Regions from separate parts of the Bacillus sp. 01N45 genome, predicted to be linked through region 4. Evidence: predicted binding sites of a transcription regulator. Region 4 holds the regulator's gene; each other region holds the start of a gene.
What was found. The regulator Rex, encoded in region 4, represses fermentation and respiration genes when NADH is low (regulators of the CRP and FNR family bind a similar motif). The targets are predictions, from matches to a motif close to TTGTGAAATATTTCACAA.

Region 1 (5,310 bases), on a different contig from region 4:
GTCGTTAAACAAGCGGGTTGTATATTAATTTTAACTGATCACTCTAATATCGATTGGAAGCTTTTTAAAGGTATGAAGCGAGTAATAGATACACGTGGAATTATAAAGAAGGTGAGTGTATGAGTAAGAAATGTTTAATTACAGGTGGAGCAGGATTTATTGGTTCACATTTAGCTGAAGAGCTGGTGAAAAGAGGGTATGGGGTTACGATCGTTGATAACTTCTATAAAGGGAAAAATAAATATCATGATGAGTTAATGAAAGAAATTCGAGTTATTCCAATAAGTGTTTTAGATAAAAATTCTATTTATGAATTAGTAAACCAACATGATGTAGTGTTTCATTTAGCAGCAATTTTAGGCGTGAAAACGACAATGGAAAAGAGTATAGAGCTTATTGAAACGAATTTTGATGGAACGAGAAACATTTTACAAGCAGCGCTAAAAGAAAAGAAGAAAGTGGTCTTTGCTTCTACTTCAGAAGTATATGGTAAGGCAAAGCCACCCTTCTCTGAAGAGGGAGATCGATTATACGGGGCAACTTCTAAAATACGCTGGAGTTATGCAGTGTGTAAAACATTAGAAGAAACATTATGTTTAGGATACGCATTAGAAGGTTTACCGGTAACGATTGTTCGTTATTTTAATATTTATGGTCCAAGAGCGAAAGATGGTCCGTATGCAGGGGTAATCCCACGATTTATTAGTGCGGCTTTGCAAGGAGAAGACATTCTCGTATATGGAGATGGAGAGCAGACACGTTGTTTTACGTATGTAAGTGATGCGGTAGAGGCAACGATTCGAGCGATGGATGAGAAGGTAAATGGTGAAATTATTAACATAGGTTCTGACAATGAAAAGAGTATAAAAGAAGTGGCAGAAGTAATTAAAAAGCTAACGAAATCCTCTTCAAAGATTGTTCAAGTTCCTTTTGAAGAGGTGTACCCACATGGCTTTGAAGAAATTCCAAATAGAAGACCAGATGTTGCGAAATTAAGAGAACTTGTTCAGTTTCAAGCAGAAGTAACATGGGAAGAAGGATTGAAAGAAACTATTAAGTGGTTCCGTGAAGAAAATAATGGCTAAGTCACTATCGGTCATTATACCTGTATGTAATGAAGCTGAAACGATTTCAGATGTTATCCAATCGGCAAAAGGATTAAATCCAATAGAGATTATTGTAGTAGCAAACGGTTGTAACGATGGTACAGAAGAGGTTGCTGATCGTTTAGGGTGTAAAGTAATCAAGTATATAGAGCTACTAGGGAACGATGTTGGCCGCGCGATTGGCGCAAAACATGCGATAGGTGATGTATTACTATTTATAGATGGAGATTTTGCTATTCAAACTTCAAAATTACAATTATTCCTTAATCCGATTTTACATGATCAGGCCGACATCGTTTTAAATAATTTGGACGCATTATTTTTAAAGAAACAAAAACCGTACGCCGTGACAGTATGGCGCCAAATATTAAATGCAATGTTAGAGCGTGAAGAATTAAAAATTGATTCCTTATTAGATGCACCTCATGCGCTGACGAAAGAGGTCGTTCAAAGCATCGGATATGAATGTTTTGTTAATCCTATTTTGGCTCATTTACGCCTCGTTCAAAGTGAATGGAGAATTAGTCGGCATTGTGCAATTGACGTTATTACGCCAAATAAATTTCGGCCGACCGAGCATGCTGCGTACGGCACGGGTCTTTCGCAATCTGAAAAACGGATGATAGGTGATCATATAGAAGCTGTAGCGGAGCGAATAGTAGGTAGTGATGAGCGCGGAGGATATTATGATGGAAATAGGAAAAGAGATAGTGTCTATCATACTTTAGATTTCGAAGATCTTTATCAAGGATGGGGCATTACATCTAAATTGTATAAAGGAAAGCAATTATCAGTCATTATTCCTGTACAAGATGAAGAGAAAACAATTGGAAATGTTATAGAAGAGCTTCGCAAAATTGAACCTTTTGAAATTATCGTTGTTGTAAATGGTTCGTCTGATAAAACAGCAACGATTGCAAAAGACAAGGGAGCAACAACAATTGTATATAAAGAAGCACTTGGCAACGATGTGGGACGTTCACTTGGGACTTATTTCGCCAAAGGAGAAATTGTATTATTTATAGACGGTGATTTTGTTATTCCAGCTAGTGAGCTATATCCATTTGCAAAAGCTATTGCAGATGGAATGGATGTCGCATTAAATGATCTAAATCATTATTTAGATTTAAGAGTACCGCTTCATCTTGTAACTGCATTTAAATATGCATTAAATTTAGCTTGTGATAGAAAAGATTTAGGAGTAGGATCTCTTATCGCTGTACCTAATGCGTTTAGCCAGAAGTGTTTGAAATCAATTGGGTATAGGTCTTTATTGTCACCTTGCGTAGCGCAAGTGAAAGCTATTCTTTCAGGATTCGAAATTGCGTGTGTAAGTCGTGTAGAGGTCGATAAGATGAACCGCATTCGTCCCAGTGAACATTTTGCAAAAATAGGTCATCCTCCAGCTGTCTTGCGAATTATAGGTGATCATATAGAAGGATTAGAGCAATTAATTGTATTAGAAGGTAGCCGTGGTGGATTCTATGATGGGAATAGAAAAAGAGATGTTTTAGAGTAGTAACAAAAAAAGTGTACAACATATGTACACTTTTTTGTTCTGTTATAAAAACTATAACAGATTAGGAGATAAGAGTATTACAGCTCTACAATGGGTATTGTTCTTATATTACAAAATAGGACTCGTATATAAGGGTACCAAAAAAATACAATTAAGGAAAGGGTTAATTATAAAGACTTTTAAGTGAAGTTAACACTGTGCATATAGTAGTTTGCTCAATATTTCACAAACATGTCACAACTATTTCGTTCACTTTAGCAAAAAAGTAGTATTCTAAGTGTGTAAGCTGTTATATAAAAAATCTTAGTCCTGTACTAATCAAAAATGGAGGAGATTAGGATGACTCAAGTATTAGAAAATGTTAAAAACGCATGGGAAAACTTTAAAGGTGAAAAATGGAAAGCAGAGATTGATGTTCGCGATTTCATTTTAAATAATGTAAACGTTTTCGAAGGAGACGAATCTTTCTTAGCGGGAGCAACTGAAGCAACGAAACAACTTTGGGATCAAGTAATGGATTTAACAACGAAAGAACGTGAAAACGGTGGCGTTCTTGATATGGATACAAAAATTGTTTCTTCTATTACATCACATGAACCAGGATATTTAAATAAAGATATTGAAAAAGTAGTCGGTTTCCAAACTGAAAAACCATTTAAACGTTCTTTACAACCATATGGTGGTATTCGTATGGCGGAACAAGCTTGTGAATCTTATGGATACGAAATGGATAAAGAGCTTAGTCGTATTTTTAGAGATTGGAGAAAAACTCATAACCAAGGTGTATTCGATGCTTATACACCAGAAATGAGAAATGCACGTAAATCAGGTGTAATTACTGGTCTTCCAGATGCATACGGACGTGGACGTATTATCGGTGACTACCGACGCGTAGCATTATATGGTATTGATCATTTAATTGAAGCGAAAAAAGCTGATTTGAATTTAACTGGCGGTGTAATGAGCGAAGATACAATGCGTTTACGCGAAGAGTTATCTGAGCAAATGCGTGCACTTCAAGAGTTAAAACAAATGGCTGCTTCTCATGGCTTTGATATTTCTAAGCCAGCAACAAACACACAAGAAGCATTCCAATGGTTATACTTCGCATATCTTGCAGCAATTAAAGAGCAAAACGGAGCTGCAATGAGTCTTGGACGTACTTCTACATTCTTAGATATTTATATTGAAAGAGATTTAGCAAATGGTACTTTAACAGAAGAAGAAGTACAAGAAATTGTGGATCACTTCATTATGAAATTACGTCTTGTGAAATTTGCAAGAACACCTGATTATAATGAATTATTCTCTGGTGACCCAACTTGGGTAACTGAGTCTATCGGTGGTATGGCATTAGATGGTCGTCCATTAGTAACAAAGAACTCATTCCGTTTCTTGCATACATTAGATAATTTAGGACCAGCTCCAGAACCAAACTTAACAGTTCTTTGGTCTAAACAATTACCACAGAACTTTAAAAACTACTGTGCGAAAATGTCTATTAAAACATCAGCAATTCAATATGAAAATGATGACATTATGCGTGCTGACTACGGTGATGACTACGGAATTGCTTGTTGTGTATCTGCAATGAGAATTGGTAAACAAATGCAGTTCTTCGGCGCACGTGCAAACTTAGCAAAAGCATTACTATATGCGATTAACGGTGGTAAAGATGAAAAATCTAAAGCACAAGTTGGTCCTGAGTACGCACCGATTACTTCTGAAGTATTAGATTATGAAGAAGTTATGCGTAAGTTTGATATGACAATGGAATGGTTAGCAGGTCTATATTTAAACACATTAAATGTTATTCATTACATGCATGATAAATATAGCTACGAACGTATTGAAATGGCACTTCATGATACAAATGTTCTTCGTACAATGGCAACAGGTATCGCGGGTCTATCTGTAGTAGCAGACTCTTTAAGTGCAATTAAACACGCAAAAGTAAAACCAATTCGTGATGAAAACGGTATTGCAGTTGACTTTGAAATCGAAGGAGATTTCCCTAAATACGGTAACAATGATGACCGTGTAGATGAAATCGCTGTAAATCTTGTAAAAACATTTATGAATAAACTTCGTAAACATAAAACATACAGAAATTCTGTTCATACAATGTCGATCTTAACAATCACATCTAACGTTGTATACGGTAAGAAAACTGGTAACACTCCAGATGGTCGCCGTACTGGAGAACCATTTGCACCAGGTGCGAACCCAATGCATGGTCGTGATACAAAAGGTGCATTAGCTTCATTATTATCTGTAGCTAAATTACCATATGAAGATGCACAAGATGGTATTTCTAATACATTCTCTATTATTCCAAAAGCACTTGGTAAAGAAGATGATGTACAAGTACGTAACTTAGTATCAATGCTTGATGGTTATGCAGTAAAAGAAGGCCATCACTTAAATATTAACGTATTTAATCGTGAAACATTAATGGATGCGATGGAACATCCTGAGAAATATCCACAATTAACAATTCGCGTATCTGGTTACGCTGTAAACTTTATTAAATTAACTCGTGAACAACAAATCGATGTAATTAATCGTACAATGCATGAAAGTATGTAAGTGAAAAAGTGTCCCTCTGCTTTTTATAAATAGCAGAGGGGGGCTGCTTCAATAAAGGAGGAAGTAACATGATAAAAGGAAGAATTCATTCTGTAG
Region 2 (5,310 bases), on a different contig from region 4:
CTTCTTTTGCTCCATTCGGAATCAATAAGCCAACCATTAACAATGTACTTACAGCGAGAAGGATTTGTCCGAACCGAGTATAATCTTCTATTTTCCCTTGTAATTCTTTCATTATATTCTCACTCCTCTATTTCACTGTATCATATTCCATTAAACTTAAAGACCAGTAAATACAGCCATTCTGGGAGATGTTTTCCAAATGAAAAAGAGCCGCTTTATTGCGACTCTTTCATACCCATTACTCCCCTTTATATGCTTCCATATAAATTTCTTTCAACTCTGAAATGAGAGGTAATTTCGGATTAGCTGTTGTACATTGATCTTCAAAAGCTCTTTCTGCTAATAATCCAACAACCTCTTCAAATTGGTCTTTAGCAACTCCTTGTCCTGCAATACTCATATTTATATTTAAGCTTTTTCCAAGCTCAATAATTGCTTGGACGAGGGATTCCACACCTTCTGCTGTCGAGCCTGCTGGAAGCCCGAGCATTCTCGCAATATGTGCATAGCGTTCATCAGCCACAAAGTGCTCATATTTTGGGAACAATGCGTGTTTTCTTGGCTTAATAGCATTATAGCGAACTACGTGCGGCATAAGAATTGCATTCGCACGCCCATGCGGAATATGAAATTCCGGTCCAATTTTATGTGCTAAGCTGTGATTAATACCTAAGAAAGCATTTGCAAATGCCATCCCTGCGATTGCAGAAGCATTATGCATTTTTTCTCGTGCTTCTTCGTCATTTCCATCTTTAAATGCTCTTGGTAAATATTTAAATACGAGATCAATGGCCTTTAATGCTAATCCATCTGTATAGTCATTTGCTAGAACAGACACATACGCCTCGATTGCATGCGTTAATACGTCCATACCAGTGTCTGCTGTTACATGTGGTGGTACTGTCATTACAAACTGTGGATCAACAATTGCTACATCTGGTGTTAATTCATAATCCGCGAGCGGATACTTTATATTATTTTTCTTATCTGTAATAACCGCAAATGGTGTTACTTCTGATCCTGTTCCTGATGTTGTTGGAATGGCAACAAACTGCGCCTTACTTCCTAATTCCGGATATTTACATGTACGTTTTCTTATATCTAAAAACTTCTGTTTAATTCCATAGAATGTTGTTTCTGGTTGCTCATAGAAAAGCCACATCCCTTTCGCTGCATCCATAGCTGAACCACCACCAAGTGCGATAATTACATCTGGCTTAAAACTTCTCATCATTTCCGCACCTTTAAACACAGTTTCATCTGATGGATCTGGCTCGACCTCAAAGAAAACTTCGACTTTTACATCATTTGCATGTTTACGTAAATAATGCGTAACCGTATCTACATATCCGTGCTCAACCATTCCTGGATCCGTTACAATAAATGCACGTGAAATGTTAGGCATATTTGCTAAATATGCTGTCGCATGTTTTTCAAAATAAATTTTTGGTGGTAATTTGAACCACTGCATATTCTTTTTTCTATTTGCCAACCTTTTTATATTTAATAAATGCGTCGCTGTTACGTTTTGAGAAACTGAGTTTTTCCCATACGAGCCGCAACCGAGCGTAAGTGATGGAATAAATCCATTATATATATCACCGATTCCACCTTGTGATGAAGGAGCGTTTACAATAAGACGGCAAGCTTTCATACGTAATCCAAATTGTTTTTGTACTTCTTTATTTGTAGAATGAATGACTGCTGAATGTCCTAAACCACCAAGGTCTAACATGTCTTCGCAATATGTAAGTCCCTCTTCTAGTGAATTTGCTTTTACACAAGCTAATACTGGACTCAGTTTCTCACGAGATAGTGGATATGCTCCTCCGATACCTTGTATTTCAGCTACAAGCATTTTTGTATTTTCAGGCACAGTAATTCCAACTAATGCGGCAATGTACTGTGCTGATTTCCCTACAATATCACTATTTACTGCACATGTATTTTCATTAATAACAAGCTTTTCTAATTTTCTTCTCTCTTCTTCTGTTACAAAGTAACAATTGTTTGCAATCATTTCTTTTTTCACATCATCATAAATTTCCTTGTCTACAATGATTGCTTGTTCTGATGCACAAATCATACCGTTATCAAATGTTTTTGATAAAATTAAATCATTAACAGCTCGTTTTATATGCGCTGATTTCTCTATATAGCATGGTACATTACCAGGACCTACACCTAGCGCTGGTTTTCCAGTAGAATAAGCTGATTTCACCATACCTGCTCCTCCAGTTGCCAAAACAAGCGCAACACCTTCATGGTTCATTAATTGTTTCGTTGCTTCGACAGAAGGTCTTTCAATCCACTGAATACAATGTTTTGGTGCCCCGGCCTTCACCGCTGCATCATATACTGTTTTCGCCGCTGCAATGGAACAGTTTTGTGCTGAAGGATGAAATGCGAAAATAATTGGATTTCTCGTTTTCATCGCGATTAATGCTTTAAACATTGTTGTCGACGTTGGATTCGTTACTGGCGTTACCCCAGCTACTACACCGACAGGTTCCGCAATTTCTATTATTTCTTCATGAGGATCTTCGTGAATAATCCCTACTGTTTTATCTTTTTTTATGCTATGCCAAATATATTCAGTAGCAAAAATATTTTTAATACATTTATCTTCATATACACCACGACCTGTTTCTTCAACAGCCAACTTCGCAAGCGGCATATGTTGATCAACACCTGCTAATGCCATTTCATGAACAATGTTGTCAATTTGCTCTTGTGTAAAACTTTCTAATGCTTGTAAAGCCTTTCGACCGTTATTCACTAACGTATCAATCATCTCTTTTACTTCCTGCATTTCATTTACAACTTTCTCTTTGACTACCATGTAAATTCCTCCTATTCTGCTATCATGGACTAAATAAGACCCTATAGGTCATAATGAGTCCCGATTAGCGCAAAAAAAATAGAGTTGCTTTCCTACATGAACCTCATTGTTTGTGAAATATTTCACAAGTTTGTTCGTGAGTAACACTTCATGAACTTAATATACATGAAATGATTTCATTTGTGTATGTCTATTTTGTGAAGTTTTTCACAAAAAGATGTAATAAAAATGCACTGCCTATATGAGCAGTGCATTTTTACTATGCTAACGCTTGTGCTAGATCTTCAATTAAATCTTCACCGTCTTCAATACCGACAGAAATACGAATTAATGTATCTGTAATTCCTAGCTCTTTACGACGATCTGCTGGGATTGATGCATGTGTCATTTGAGATGGGATAGAAATTAAACTTTCTACTGCCCCTAAACTTTCAGCAAGTGTAAAGTATTGTAAGTTCTCTAGTACTTTATTTAATGTTTCTTCACTATCTACATCAAATGAGATAATAGCACCAAATCCATTTGCTTGTTCTGTCGCTAGTTCATGGTTTTGATGTGATGCAAGACCTGGGTAATATACTTTATTTACTTTTGGATGGTTATTTAAAAACTCAGCAATTGCACGTGAATTCGTTTCATGCTCTTCCATTCGAATTCCTAATGTTTTTAAACCACGAAGTAGTAAGAAGCTATCTTGTGGGCCAAGAATGCCTCCTGTTGAGTTTTGTACAAAGTGAAGGTCTTCTGCTAATTGCGGGCTATTTACAACTACTAGGCCTGCAACTACGTCACTATGACCTCCTAAATATTTCGTTGCACTATGAAGTACAATGTCTGCTCCTAAAGTAATCGGCGACTGCCAATATGGCGTCATGAATGTGTTATCGATAATTGTTAATAAATCTTTCTCTTTAGCAAGAGTAGATATTTTCTTAATATCAGTAATTTTCAGTAATGGGTTCGTTGGTGTTTCCACATAAATCGCTTTCGTATTTGGACGAATCGCTTCTACAACTTCCTCTAGGTTTGTTGTATCTACAAATGTATGCTCAATGCCGAAGCGATTTAATACTTTCGTGATAACGCGGTACGTTCCACCATACACATCATCTGTTAAAATAACGTGGTCACCTTTTGAGAACAACATAATTGTAGCTGTAATAGCAGCCATTCCTGAACCAAATGCAAAACCAGCATGACCGTTTTCTAATACTGCAATCATTTCTTCTAAAGCTGCACGTGTTGGGTTGCCTGTACGTGAATATTCATATCCTTGATGCTTACCAACTGCTTCTTGTTTGTACGTACTTGTTTGATAAATCGGTACATTTACAGATCCAGTTGAAGGTTCTCCTATGCGAATACCATGAATTAACTTTGTCTTTGCTCTCATTTTTTATTCCCATCCTTTGTATATGTCTTTACTTAAATAACGCTCACTACTATCAGGAAAAATCGTTACAATATTTGTACCTGGCGCCGCTTTCTCTGCTTCAAGTAAACTTGCATGAAATGCTGCTCCGGAAGAGCTCCCAACGAGCAGTCCTTCTTTTTGCGCTAATTCCTTCACTCGTAAAAATGCATTTCGATCAGAAATTGTATGAATTTCATCAAAATAAGATGTTTTCAAAAATGGCGGGATAAATTCAAGGCCAATCCCTTCTGTTTCATGCGAACCAGCTTTACCACCATTTAAAATAGATCCTTCTGGTTCGACAATAACCGTTTTTATATCTATATTTTTTTCTTTCAAATAAGATGCAGTTCCCATGAATGTACCACCAGTTCCTGCTCCTGCAACAAATGTGTTAATCTCTCCGTTCAGTGCATCCCACAGTTCAGGACCTAGTGTTTTGAAATAAGCACGCGGGTTTGCTTCATTCGCAAACTGACTTGGAGAGTATGAATTCGGTATTTCATTTACTAATTCTTTTGCTTTTGCAATTGCGCCGGTCATTCCTTGCTCAGTCGGTGTATGCACGACCATTGCGCCTAGTGCTTTCATTAATTCTTGTTTTTCAATACTAAATTTCTCTGGTACACAAACAATAACGCGTAAATCATGTTGTAACGCTGCAAGTGCCAGTCCAATACCAGTATTTCCAGCAGTTGGTTCAATAATTGTTCCACCCTGGGTAACAAGCCCTTTTTCTAGCGCATCTTCGATTAATTCTCTTCCTAAACGGTCCTTAACGCTTCCACCTGGGTTATAAAATTCAAGCTTTGCAAATAAACGGACCCCTTCTGGAAGTGAAAAACGAGTAATTTCTACAATTGGTGTATGACCAATCAACTCATGAACTCCACGATATACATTCATCGTGTTCTCCCCCTTATTTGCCAATAAAGAAAAGGCAACTGTATGTATTTTCTTTATATGAGACAGTTGCCTTTTTGTTACATTACTTTAACTCTTCTAGTACTTTTACGATAAAGTTTGTAGAATGAAGAGCTGCTTGATCTAAAAA
Region 3 (5,310 bases), on a different contig from region 4:
GACTAAATTCACTTACCCTAACTGACGTTTAAATGTTTTACTTGCGAAAAAGTAAGAGATGATCATGATACCTACGCACCAAGCGAGTGCAATCCAAATATCGTTGCCAACAGTTCCTTCATATAAAAGGGCACGAATCGCATTCACGATTGAAGTTACAGGCTGATTCTCTGCAAATGCACGGACAATTTTTGGCATCGTTTCGGTAGGTACAAAAGCTGAACTAATAAATGGAAGGAAAATTAGTGGATACGAGTACGCTGTCGCCCCTTCCATTGACTTCGCTTTCAGTCCTGGAATGATAGCTAGCCATGTTAGCGCTAGCGTAAACGTTCCTAGAACCCCAGCTACTGCAAGCCATTCTAACATATTAGCACTGGAACGGAATCCCATTAAGAGCGCAACAAGAATAACCACCACGATAGTAAGTACATTAGCAACAAGAGAAGTTAAAACGTGAGCCCACAATATTGATGAGCGCTTAATAGGCATCGTAATGAAACGTGCCATCAGCCCACTCTTTACATCCGTAAATAATCGTACAGAAGTATACGCTACACCGGATGCGATAGCCATTAACAAAATTCCCGGCAATAAATAATTAACGTAGTTATCCGTTCCTGTCTTTATAGCCCCGCCAAATACGTAAACAAATAATAGCATCATCATAATCGGTGTAATCGCTACTGTAATAATTGTATCCGGACTACGCATAATATTACGCATTAAGCGCCCTAGTAATACCCCTGTTTTGCTTTTCATTTACATCTCCTCCTTTTTACCGATAATCGCAAGGAAAATTTCTTCCAACGTCGGCTGCTTCTCGATATACTCTACTTTTGCTGGCGGGAACATCTCTTTCAGTTCAGTAAGAGTACCTGTCGTAATAATTTTTCCGCCATGCAAAATAGCGATACGGTCCGCCAGTTGTTCTGCTTCCTCCAAGTACTGAGTCGTGAGCAAAATCGTTGTGCCGCTGCCGGCAAGTTCCTTGACTGTATCCCACACTTCGATCCGTGCTTCCGGATCAAGTCCAGTCGTTGGTTCGTCTAGAAAAATAACTGCTGGCGCCCCAATCAAACTCATCGCGATATCAAGTCGGCGCTTCATCCCGCCTGAATACTGGTCTGCCCTCTGGTTGGCCGCATCAGTCAGGCTAAATCTTGCAAGTAGATTATCAGCAACTTGTGCCGGATTGGAAACACCACGTAACTTAGCGATCATTATCAAGTTTTCCCTTCCAGTAAGCATGCCGTCTAAAGCTGCGAACTGTCCTGTCAAACTGATGCTTTGACGAACATGATCTGGTTGTCGCTGGACGTCAAAACCGCAAATACTCACTTCACCATCATCTTGTTTCATTAACGTCGAAAGAATATTGACCGTTGTCGTCTTTCCAGCTCCATTTGAGCCTAGCAGCGCGAAAATTTCACCACGCTGCACCTCAAAATCCACTCCCTTTAAGACTTCTTTATCTTTAAAAGATTTTTTTAACCCTTTTATAGAAATCGCTGCATTGCTCATACTTTTTCCCCCTTATAAAATTAGATTACATACACCCTCTATTTAGTATCACTGATAATCTGTATTACTTAGTACCAGTTTAAAAATATAACTGAATAGCGATGGCGGCAATTCACATTTGTAACCAGCTAATCAGTCGGTATTACTAATTGCATTTATTTTTTTCTCAATTTCTTCATAATACTTTCATTCAAATCTTCACGATACTTGGAGACATACGTTTTAGCGTTTGCCACTAGTTCGTCAGCAAAGGATGCCACGTCCTCCCCAGTAATGTCAAGCACTTGTCTCCCTTCCGCTGCACCTGCTTCAAACAAATCGATTAATTCATACTGTATGTGCAGCATATCCATTCCATTACCCGCTGAGAAATTCCACATGTAGTTTTGAATTTTCTTAAACACAAACTGATAGTCCTCTGGCAGTGCTCCAACACGTGCCATCATCATTTTGTACTCTTTTTTATCACCAATTAATTTTTTAAACATTTCCAACATCTTATTTTCCTCCTTTTTTATAAAGCAGAACAAGAAACTCTCCAAATATGAGCCGGAACATTTTATATTATGAGGCTAGTTTGACTTCAAGACGTTAATTTTTGAAGATACAAAATCCCATTTTTTCCAAAACAATTCAAGCTCCTGACGGCCATCCTCATTTAATGAATAAAACTTACGAGGCGGTCCCATATCTGATGGTTTCTTTTCAATATTCACAAGCTTTTTCTTTTCTAATCGTACGAGGATAGTATAAACCGTCCCTTCTACGACTTCGGTAAACCCAAGATCATTCAGGTGGCGGGTAATCTCATAGCCATACGTTTCACGGCGGCTAATGATTTCCAACACACACCCTTCCAGTGAACCTTTTAGCATTTCAGTTAAATTTTCCATGTTATGATCCTCCTTTACCCCCTATTCTGTCTGACTTATATTCAGTATCACAGAGTACTAAGGCGAATTTTTACTGAATAGTTTTTGAGTAAAACCACACTATTCAGTATTACTTATTACAACTACATTGTATGACTAAGTAGCTATAGATGTCAACTGATTTTAAAATTTTTTCTAAAATCCGCTCTTACCTATTGTTTACTGAAAACATTTTGAGAAACAACACTACTCAGTATCACCTATTACTCCTACATTGTATGACTGAGTAGTTATACATGTCAACTCGATTTTTATATTTTTCTAAAATCAACTATTACCTATCCCGCTAAGAAAAGAAAATACCCCAAAACAAATATTCTACATTTTTGTTTTGGAGCGCTATAGGTTAGCTCTTCTTCTTAATAAGACAGATCATTCTTTTGTTACGATAAAATCATTTCCATATCTTCTGCTGCAGTTGTAATCAGTTTCAAACCAAACGTTTCTTGTAATACATCAAGCAAGCCAGGTGAAATAAATTCAGGCGCCTTTGGACCGATGCGAATATCTTGAATACCAAGACTAAATAGCCCAAGTAAAATGGCAACCGCTTTTTGTTCAAACCATGATAGGACAATACTAACTGGCAGTTCGTTCACTTCGCATTGAAAAGCATCTGCTAAAGCGGCTGCTATTTTCACTGTTGAAATTGAATTATTGCATTGCCCTAAGTCAATGTAACGCGGAATCTTTGTACCAGGTACAACACCGTACTCCACATCATTAAAGCGGAATTTCCCGCAAGAAGTCGTTAAAATAACTGTTTCTGGCGGAAGTGACGTTGCTAATTCACGATAATATTCTCCGCCTTTTCCTGGTGCATCACAACCTGCGATGACAAAGAAACGCTTAATCTTTCCTTCTTTTACTGCCTCAATAATTTCAGGAGCTAATGATAATACTGTATTATGATGGAACCCTGTTACTAACTGTTCATCCGACTCCATATGTACTTCTGGAAGTTCTAGCGCTTTTTGAATCAATGGTGCAAAATCATCATTTTCAATTTTTTGTACACCTTCTAAACCTGCAATATCATATGAAAAGAATCGATCAGAGTACGACCCTTTAATTGGCATAACACAGTTCGTTGTCGCTAATATAGCACCTGTAAATTTTTCAAAAAGACGTCGTTGATCATACCATGCCTTACCGATGTTTCCTTTTAAATGTTTATATTTTTTCAGCTGCGGATAACCGTGTGCTGGTAACATTTCAGAATGCGTATAAATATTAATTTCTTTTCCTTCTGTTTGTTTTAATAATTCTTCTAACGCAAATAAATTATGTCCAGTAACTACAATTGCCTTACCTTCTACATGGTTTTGCGTAATTTGAACAGGCTCTGGAACACCAAAGTGATTCGTATGCGCCTCATCTAATAACTCCATTACTCGTAAAGCCGATTTCCCTACTTTCATAGCCATATCAATATGTTCTTGTTCATTAAAGTTGGAATTTGTTAATGTCATATACAGTGCTTCTTGCGTCGTAGCATCTACAAATGCATCAGTATACCCTAGCTGAGCAGCATGCGTACGATAAGCTGCAATTCCTTTTAGCCCAAACACAATCGTATCTTGTAAACTTGCAATTGTTTCATTTTTACCGCAAACACCCATCACTTTACATCCACCTGTTGGCGTTTGTTCACATTGATAACAAAACATGATCATCCCACCCTCTCCCAATCATTCCTTACAACCTAAGCATAATACCCATTGAGGAAAAGAGATGTGATATCAATCACAATAATATGTATAAATTTGTGACAACTTATATTGTTTACATAATATTTTTATTGACACAAAAAAACATTACATACCCCTGTTGTTCAAGTTTTCAAATAGCTAGACTATTGCTGAATCACATATTTAACTTTCTAGTTCATAGTACGAAAGAACAATTTCGTACTATAAATCTCTTAAGCAAACAGAAATAGACATACAAAAACGCTATTCTTTCTTTTTATTATGCAACAGAAAGAATAGCTTCTTTTCATTTTGAAGAACTATCAATTTTTTGATTAAATATTTTATGAAAAATCACTTTATTTACAATACATTTACACTACCTTAACATTACTTACATTATTTATATGATATATTTATATAGACACTACTTAATAAATTTCATATACATTGTTATCTCTATAATCTCTGATCTGATTGATAAGAGATTATGTTATATTTTCATACCAGGGGTGAATTAGGATGACTGAAACTTTAAAAACACTTATAATGCTCGATATTACTTATGTTGTTATAGCAATTATGACGGTACTGGTATTTGTATACTTGGAATTAAAATCTCAGTAACGTATGCAGGCATAATTGATGGCTTCGCATTTAAATATAGCTAGAAGAAAGCGAGGAGAAAATTGTTTCTCCTCGCTTTTATATTCCCACAGTTTCTTATTTCAACAAATCCAATGTATGTAAAAGCAATCCTTTGTCCCCTACTTCCCCATGACCAGGCACTACTGAATTGATGTTTCCATATCGCTTCAGCACATTCTCAATCGATGCGGACCATTCATTTACATAGGCATCAGCAACGTTCCCTAAATCTTTAGCTTCCGCAGATTTCACTAAACAGCCTCCAGCTAAAATGTTGTATTGCGGTAACCATACGACGATATTATCTTCTGTATGTCCTTTCCCTGGGTAAAATGTTTCTACTTTCATATTTCCAAAACTCAAATTTGTAATGGATTGTAAGTCTCCAAGCGGTTCTTCATATCCACTTTTCTTTGCTAGTTCTGCAGTTAGTGCTGTACTATGCGCCTTAATGCCTCTTTCTTTCAACGTTTTTATTCCGCCAATTCGATCAGCGTGCGCATGTGTAATGATGA
Region 4 (5,310 bases):
CAATAATTCCATTCTATCTAATTGTTTACGACGGCTTTGAGCACGTTTTGTCGTAGATGCGCGCGCTATATTTTTTTGAACGAAATCCTCAAGTTTAGCGATTTCATCTTGTTGTTTTTCATAACGTTTCATGTCTTGCTCGTATAATGCTGATTTTAAGTCTAAATATTTACTGTAGTTACCAACAAATCGTCTGCTTTCTTTATTCGAAATTTCATATACTTGTGTAACGAGTTTATCTAAGAAATAACGGTCATGGGAAACGATTAGTATTGCGCCAGGATAGCCTTGTAAATATTGTTCAAGCCATGTTAATGTTTCGATGTCTAAATGGTTTGTAGGCTCGTCCAAAATAAGTAGGTCTGGTTTCGTTAATAATAATTTACCAAGAGCTAATCGTGTTTTTTGTCCACCGCTTAATGTAGAAATCGTCGTCTGGTGCGTTTCAACTGGGAAGCCAAGACCACTTAAAATCGAGCGAATATCTGCTTCATATTGATATCCACCTTGATCTTTATAATCTAATTGCAATTGGTCATAATCAGCTAATAATCTTTCATATGTAGCCTCGTTTGAAAAGTTTTCTTCTTTTCCCATCTCTTGCTCTAGCCTTCGAAGTTTTGTCTCCATTTGCTGCAAGTGTGTAAAGACGGTTAACATTTCATCCCAAATTGTTAAAGACGTTTCTAACCCGGTATTTTGAGCTAAATATCCGATTGAGACATCTTTTGGTTTTATAATTTCGCCACCATCATGAGATAGCTCACCAGCTATTATTTTTAATAGTGTAGATTTTCCGGCCCCATTTCGTCCGACTAATGCGATACGATCTTTCGTTTGAACTTCCAATTTTATGTTTGCAAGAATCGTTTCGGCACCGTATAATTTCGTAAGCGCGTTTACTTGTAATAAAATCAATGTTTTCACCTCAAATAATTTCTTAACTTTGCCATGTTTATATTTCTCAATCATACTAAAAATAGTGTATAGTTTAAAATAAAGAGAGAATACTTCTTCTCTTTATTATACAGGGAAATTCATGAGTGCTAAACTTCTGTATTTGATTCAAGTATATGAATAAAGATAGGAAGAGAGGAGAGGTTATATGGAGCAGCAAAAAATTCCACAGGCCACTGCCAAACGATTGCCTCTATACTATCGATTTATCCAAAACTTATCTCTTTCTGGTAAGCAACGTGTTTCATCAGCCGAATTGAGTGAAGCGGTAAAAGTTGATTCCGCAACGATTCGAAGAGATTTTTCATATTTTGGAGCGTTAGGGAAAAAAGGTTATGGATATAACGTAAATTATTTATTATCATTTTTCCGTGAAACACTCGACCAAGATGATATAACACGTGTAGCACTTATTGGAGTAGGTAATTTAGGGACCGCTTTCTTACATTATAATTTCACGAAAAACAATAATACAAAAATTGAAATGGCGTTTGATGTTAGTGAAGAGAAAGTCGGGACAGAAATCGGGGGCATTCCTGTATATCATTTAGATGAATTAGAAGAACGTTTATCAACTGATATACAAGTGGCAATATTAACAGTACCCGCTACAGTAGCACAATCTGTAGCAGATAGATTGGCAGAAACGAACGTGCATGGTATTTTAAATTTCACACCAGCGCGCTTAAATGTGTCAGATAATATAAGAATTCACCATATTGATTTAGCGGTAGAGTTACAAACACTTGTTTACTTTTTAAAGAATTATCCACAATAAAACGCAGAGGAAGCGACCTCTGCGTTTTATTATTGTTTTTTCTTTGTGAATTTAACTAAGATAAGGCGAAGTGCCAAATTAAAATCAATTGTTGCCATAACTGCAAATAGTATTGTCCACATATTCCAGATTGTATCTGTTACGTTCGTAATGGCGAAGCGTGTAAAGATACATCCTAGAAGGAAGTACAATGCAGCCATGAACAATGGTGAGTTCCTCATACTAAAAATCCTCCGATAAAGCCTTGCATTTTTTCAGCTTCTTTAATCATTTCTTGAATTTGTTCATTGCTCATTAAAACTTGAGCAACTGCAACTAATGTATTCATTGCAACATGAGCTGCGATAGGGACGATAATACGCTTCGTTTTTACATATAAAAAGGCGAATACGAGTCCCATAGAAGTGTATACCAATAAGTGAGTGAAATCAAAATGAATTGCTGCGAATACAAGAGAACTAATGATAGCAGCAATAAAGAAGTTAAACTTCTTATAAAGTGTACCAAATAAAATTTTTCTAAATACGATTTCTTCCAAAATAGGTCCTATTATAGAGATAACGATAAGGAACCAAGGTGTCGTTTTTGCGATATCCATAAGTCTTGCTGTATTTTCTGATCCAGGTTTAATTCCTAATACACGTATTTCTATCATACCGGCAATACTTTGTGAGAAAAATGCTAGGAAGAAACCGATAAAAATCCAACCAATCGTAGCTGGAACAGTAGAGCGCATTGTATCTAAACGTCTGTCACGAATATCTGTTCTAAGTAACCAAAGTACGATACATAATGCAATAAAGAAGCTAATGATTGCCCAGTGGCCAGTTATGAGTTGAAATTTCTCTTCTCTAGTAAATCCCCTGTTATCATAAAGTCCAGTTTTCAGCAGAAGTGGTAATCCAACAATGGATGATAACTGCATTAAAATGTATGTAACGATAACCCACCAATATTGTTTTTTCAAATGGTTTAACCATCCTTTCTAACTCTAGTGTATGAGATAAGGTAGGATAACATGTAAGTATGCTACCTACGATATAAACCTCGCTTAAATTATGTTTTTTTCGTAAATCCTTATTTGAAATTATAATAGAAGACAGGAGAAAGTTGTGTGTATAGCGAAAACAACTTAGGGTGTCCTTTCATATTGTAACATACGAGTAGGGGAAACAACGATTCATATAGTAAAGGTAGAAGAAGAGGGACTCTATATAGAAAAGTGTATAGCTTAATTTGCGAAAAAATTATGATTTTTTTACTTGCAAAAGAAATTGAGATTATTTATTATTATAAGTGTGTTAGCACTCGGGTGACTTGAGTGCTAATAAATAAAATTTACATAACAAAATGAGGAGGTTATTGTTCATGCTAAAGCCATTAGGTGATCGCGTTGTAATTGAGCTTGTTCAAGCAGAAGAAAAAACAGCAAGTGGTATTGTATTACCAGACACTGCAAAAGAAAAACCACAAGAGGGTAAAGTTATTGCAGTAGGTACTGGTCGAGTGCTTGAAAATGGTGAGCGTGTTGCTCTAGAGGTAGCTGCAGGTGATCTTATCATCTTCTCAAAATATGCAGGTACTGAAGTAAAATATGAAGGTACTGACTACTTGATTTTACGTGAAAGTGACATTTTAGCAGTTATCGGTTAATTATATAAATCTTAAAAAATTCAAGGGGGTCAATTATTATGGCAAAAGATATTAAATTTAGTGAAGAAGCACGTCGTTCGATGCTTCGCGGTGTCGACACTCTTGCAAACGCAGTAAAAGTAACGCTTGGACCAAAAGGTCGTAACGTTGTACTTGAGAAAAAATTTGGTTCACCACTTATTACAAATGATGGTGTAACAATCGCAAAAGAAATCGAATTAGAAGATGCATTCGAAAACATGGGTGCAAAATTAGTAGCAGAAGTTGCTAGCAAAACAAATGATGTAGCTGGTGACGGAACAACAACTGCAACTGTATTAGCACAAGCTATGATTCGTGAAGGTCTTAAAAACGTAACAGCTGGTGCGAACCCAATGGGTCTTCGTAAAGGTATCGAAAAAGCTGTTACTGCTGCAATTGCAGAATTAAAAGAGATTTCTAAACCAATCGAAGGCAAATCTTCTATCGCACAAGTAGCTGCTATTTCTGCAGCTGACGAAGAAGTAGGTCAATTAATCGCTGAAGCAATGGAGCGCGTTGGTAACGACGGCGTTATTACTTTAGAAGAATCTAAAGGATTTACAACAGAATTAGACGTAGTAGAAGGTATGCAATTTGATCGTGGATATGCATCTCCTTACATGATTACTGATTCTGACAAAATGGAAGCAGTTCTTGATAACCCATACATCTTAATTACTGATAAGAAGATTTCTAACATCCAAGAAATCTTACCAGTATTAGAGCAAGTGGTACAACAAGGTAAACCACTTCTTATCATCGCTGAAGACGTAGAAGGCGAAGCTTTAGCTACATTAGTAGTGAACAAACTTCGTGGTACATTCAATGTAGTAGCTGTTAAAGCTCCTGGATTTGGTGACCGTCGTAAAGCAATGCTAGAAGATATCGCAATCTTAACTGGTGGCGAAGTAATCACTGAAGAATTAGGTCGTGACTTAAAATCTGCTACAATTGAATCTTTAGGACGTGCTGGTAAAGTTGTTGTAACGAAAGAAAACACAACTGTAGTTGAAGGTATCGGAAATTCACAACAAATCGAAGCTCGCATTGGTCAAATCCGCGCGCAATTAGAAGAAACTACTTCTGAATTCGATCGTGAAAAATTACAAGAGCGTCTTGCAAAACTTGCAGGTGGCGTAGCAGTAATTAAAGTAGGTGCAGCAACTGAAACTGAGTTAAAAGAGCGCAAACTTCGCATTGAAGATGCACTTAACTCAACTCGTGCAGCAGTAGAAGAAGGTATCGTTGCTGGTGGTGGTACTTCACTTATGAACGTATACACGAAAGTAGCTTCTATCGTAGCTGAAGGCGACGAAGCAACAGGTATCAACATCGTACTTCGCGCACTAGAAGAGCCAGTTCGTCAAATCGCGATCAACGCTGGTCTAGAAGGATCTGTAGTTGTAGAGCGTCTAAAAGGCGAAAAAGTAGGCGTTGGTTTCAACGCAGCTACTGGCGAGTGGGTTAACATGCTTGAAACTGGTATCGTAGATCCAGCTAAAGTAACTCGCTCTGCACTTCAAAACGCAGCATCTGTTGCAGCTATGTTCTTAACGACTGAAGCTGTAGTTGCTGACAAGCCAGAACCAAATGCACCAGCAATGCCTGACATGGGCGGCATGGGCATGGGCGGTATGGGCGGAATGATGTAATTCCGTTTGCTCGAAAAACATCCATTTCTATATAGAAATGGATGTTTTTTTATGTTTTTTAGAAAAGGAAATTAATTTCTGTAGAATTTTGTCGCTTTCTCTCTTGACCATATCGATACTTCATTGTTAGAATCTAGGGAGATAATATAAAAAAATCCTTCATATATCCTCGATGATATGGTTTGAGAGTCTCTACCGGGTTACCGTAAACAACCTGACTATGAAGGCAGTGCGTCTTATATTTATAAA

Region 1: a site for Rex is predicted at 2,837-2,854, ahead of pflB (formate C-acetyltransferase). Genes of this name have one in related genera too.
Region 2: a site for Rex is predicted at 2,953-2,970, ahead of adhE (bifunctional acetaldehyde-CoA/alcohol dehydrogenase). Genes of this name have one in related genera too.
Region 3: a site for Rex is predicted at 4,191-4,208, ahead of hcp (hydroxylamine reductase). Genes of this name have one in related genera too.

What each region holds. Positions count from the first base shown of each region.
Region 1 covers NZ_JBFTQW010000009.1:170,718-176,027, forward strand. The annotation lists gene AC1DMU_RS20975 (nucleotide sugar dehydrogenase) at 1-123, shown strand, start outside; gene AC1DMU_RS20980 (NAD-dependent epimerase/dehydratase family protein) at 120-1,085, shown strand; gene AC1DMU_RS20985 (glycosyltransferase family 2 protein) at 1,078-2,625, shown strand; gene pflB (formate C-acetyltransferase) at 2,965-5,214, shown strand; gene pflA (pyruvate formate-lyase-activating protein) at 5,283-5,310, shown strand, end outside.
Region 2 covers NZ_JBFTQW010000001.1:630,908-636,217, forward strand. The annotation lists gene AC1DMU_RS03355 (YrhC family protein) at 1-112, opposite strand, end outside; gene adhE (bifunctional acetaldehyde-CoA/alcohol dehydrogenase) at 239-2,842, opposite strand; gene AC1DMU_RS03365 (bifunctional cystathionine gamma-lyase/homocysteine desulfhydrase) at 3,102-4,235, opposite strand; gene AC1DMU_RS03370 (O-acetylserine dependent cystathionine beta-synthase) at 4,239-5,162, opposite strand; gene mtnN (5'-methylthioadenosine/S-adenosylhomocysteine nucleosidase) at 5,245-5,310, opposite strand, start outside.
Region 3 covers NZ_JBFTQW010000004.1:198,885-204,194, forward strand. The annotation lists gene AC1DMU_RS11530 (ABC transporter permease) at 13-762, opposite strand; gene AC1DMU_RS11535 (ABC transporter ATP-binding protein) at 763-1,524, opposite strand; gene AC1DMU_RS11540 (DUF1048 domain-containing protein) at 1,680-2,021, opposite strand; gene AC1DMU_RS11545 (PadR family transcriptional regulator) at 2,097-2,417, opposite strand; gene hcp (hydroxylamine reductase) at 2,840-4,126, opposite strand; gene bla2 (BcII family subclass B1 metallo-beta-lactamase) at 4,871-5,310, opposite strand, start outside.
Region 4 covers NZ_JBFTQW010000027.1:4,363-9,672, forward strand. The annotation lists gene AC1DMU_RS29105 (ABC-F family ATP-binding cassette domain-containing protein) at 1-918, opposite strand, end outside; gene AC1DMU_RS29110 (redox-sensing transcriptional repressor Rex) at 1,106-1,735, shown strand; gene AC1DMU_RS29115 (YdiK family protein) at 1,765-1,956, opposite strand; gene AC1DMU_RS29120 (CPBP family intramembrane glutamic endopeptidase) at 1,953-2,702, opposite strand; gene groES (co-chaperone GroES) at 3,104-3,388, shown strand; gene groL (chaperonin GroEL) at 3,427-5,061, shown strand; purine riboswitch at 5,201-5,302, shown strand.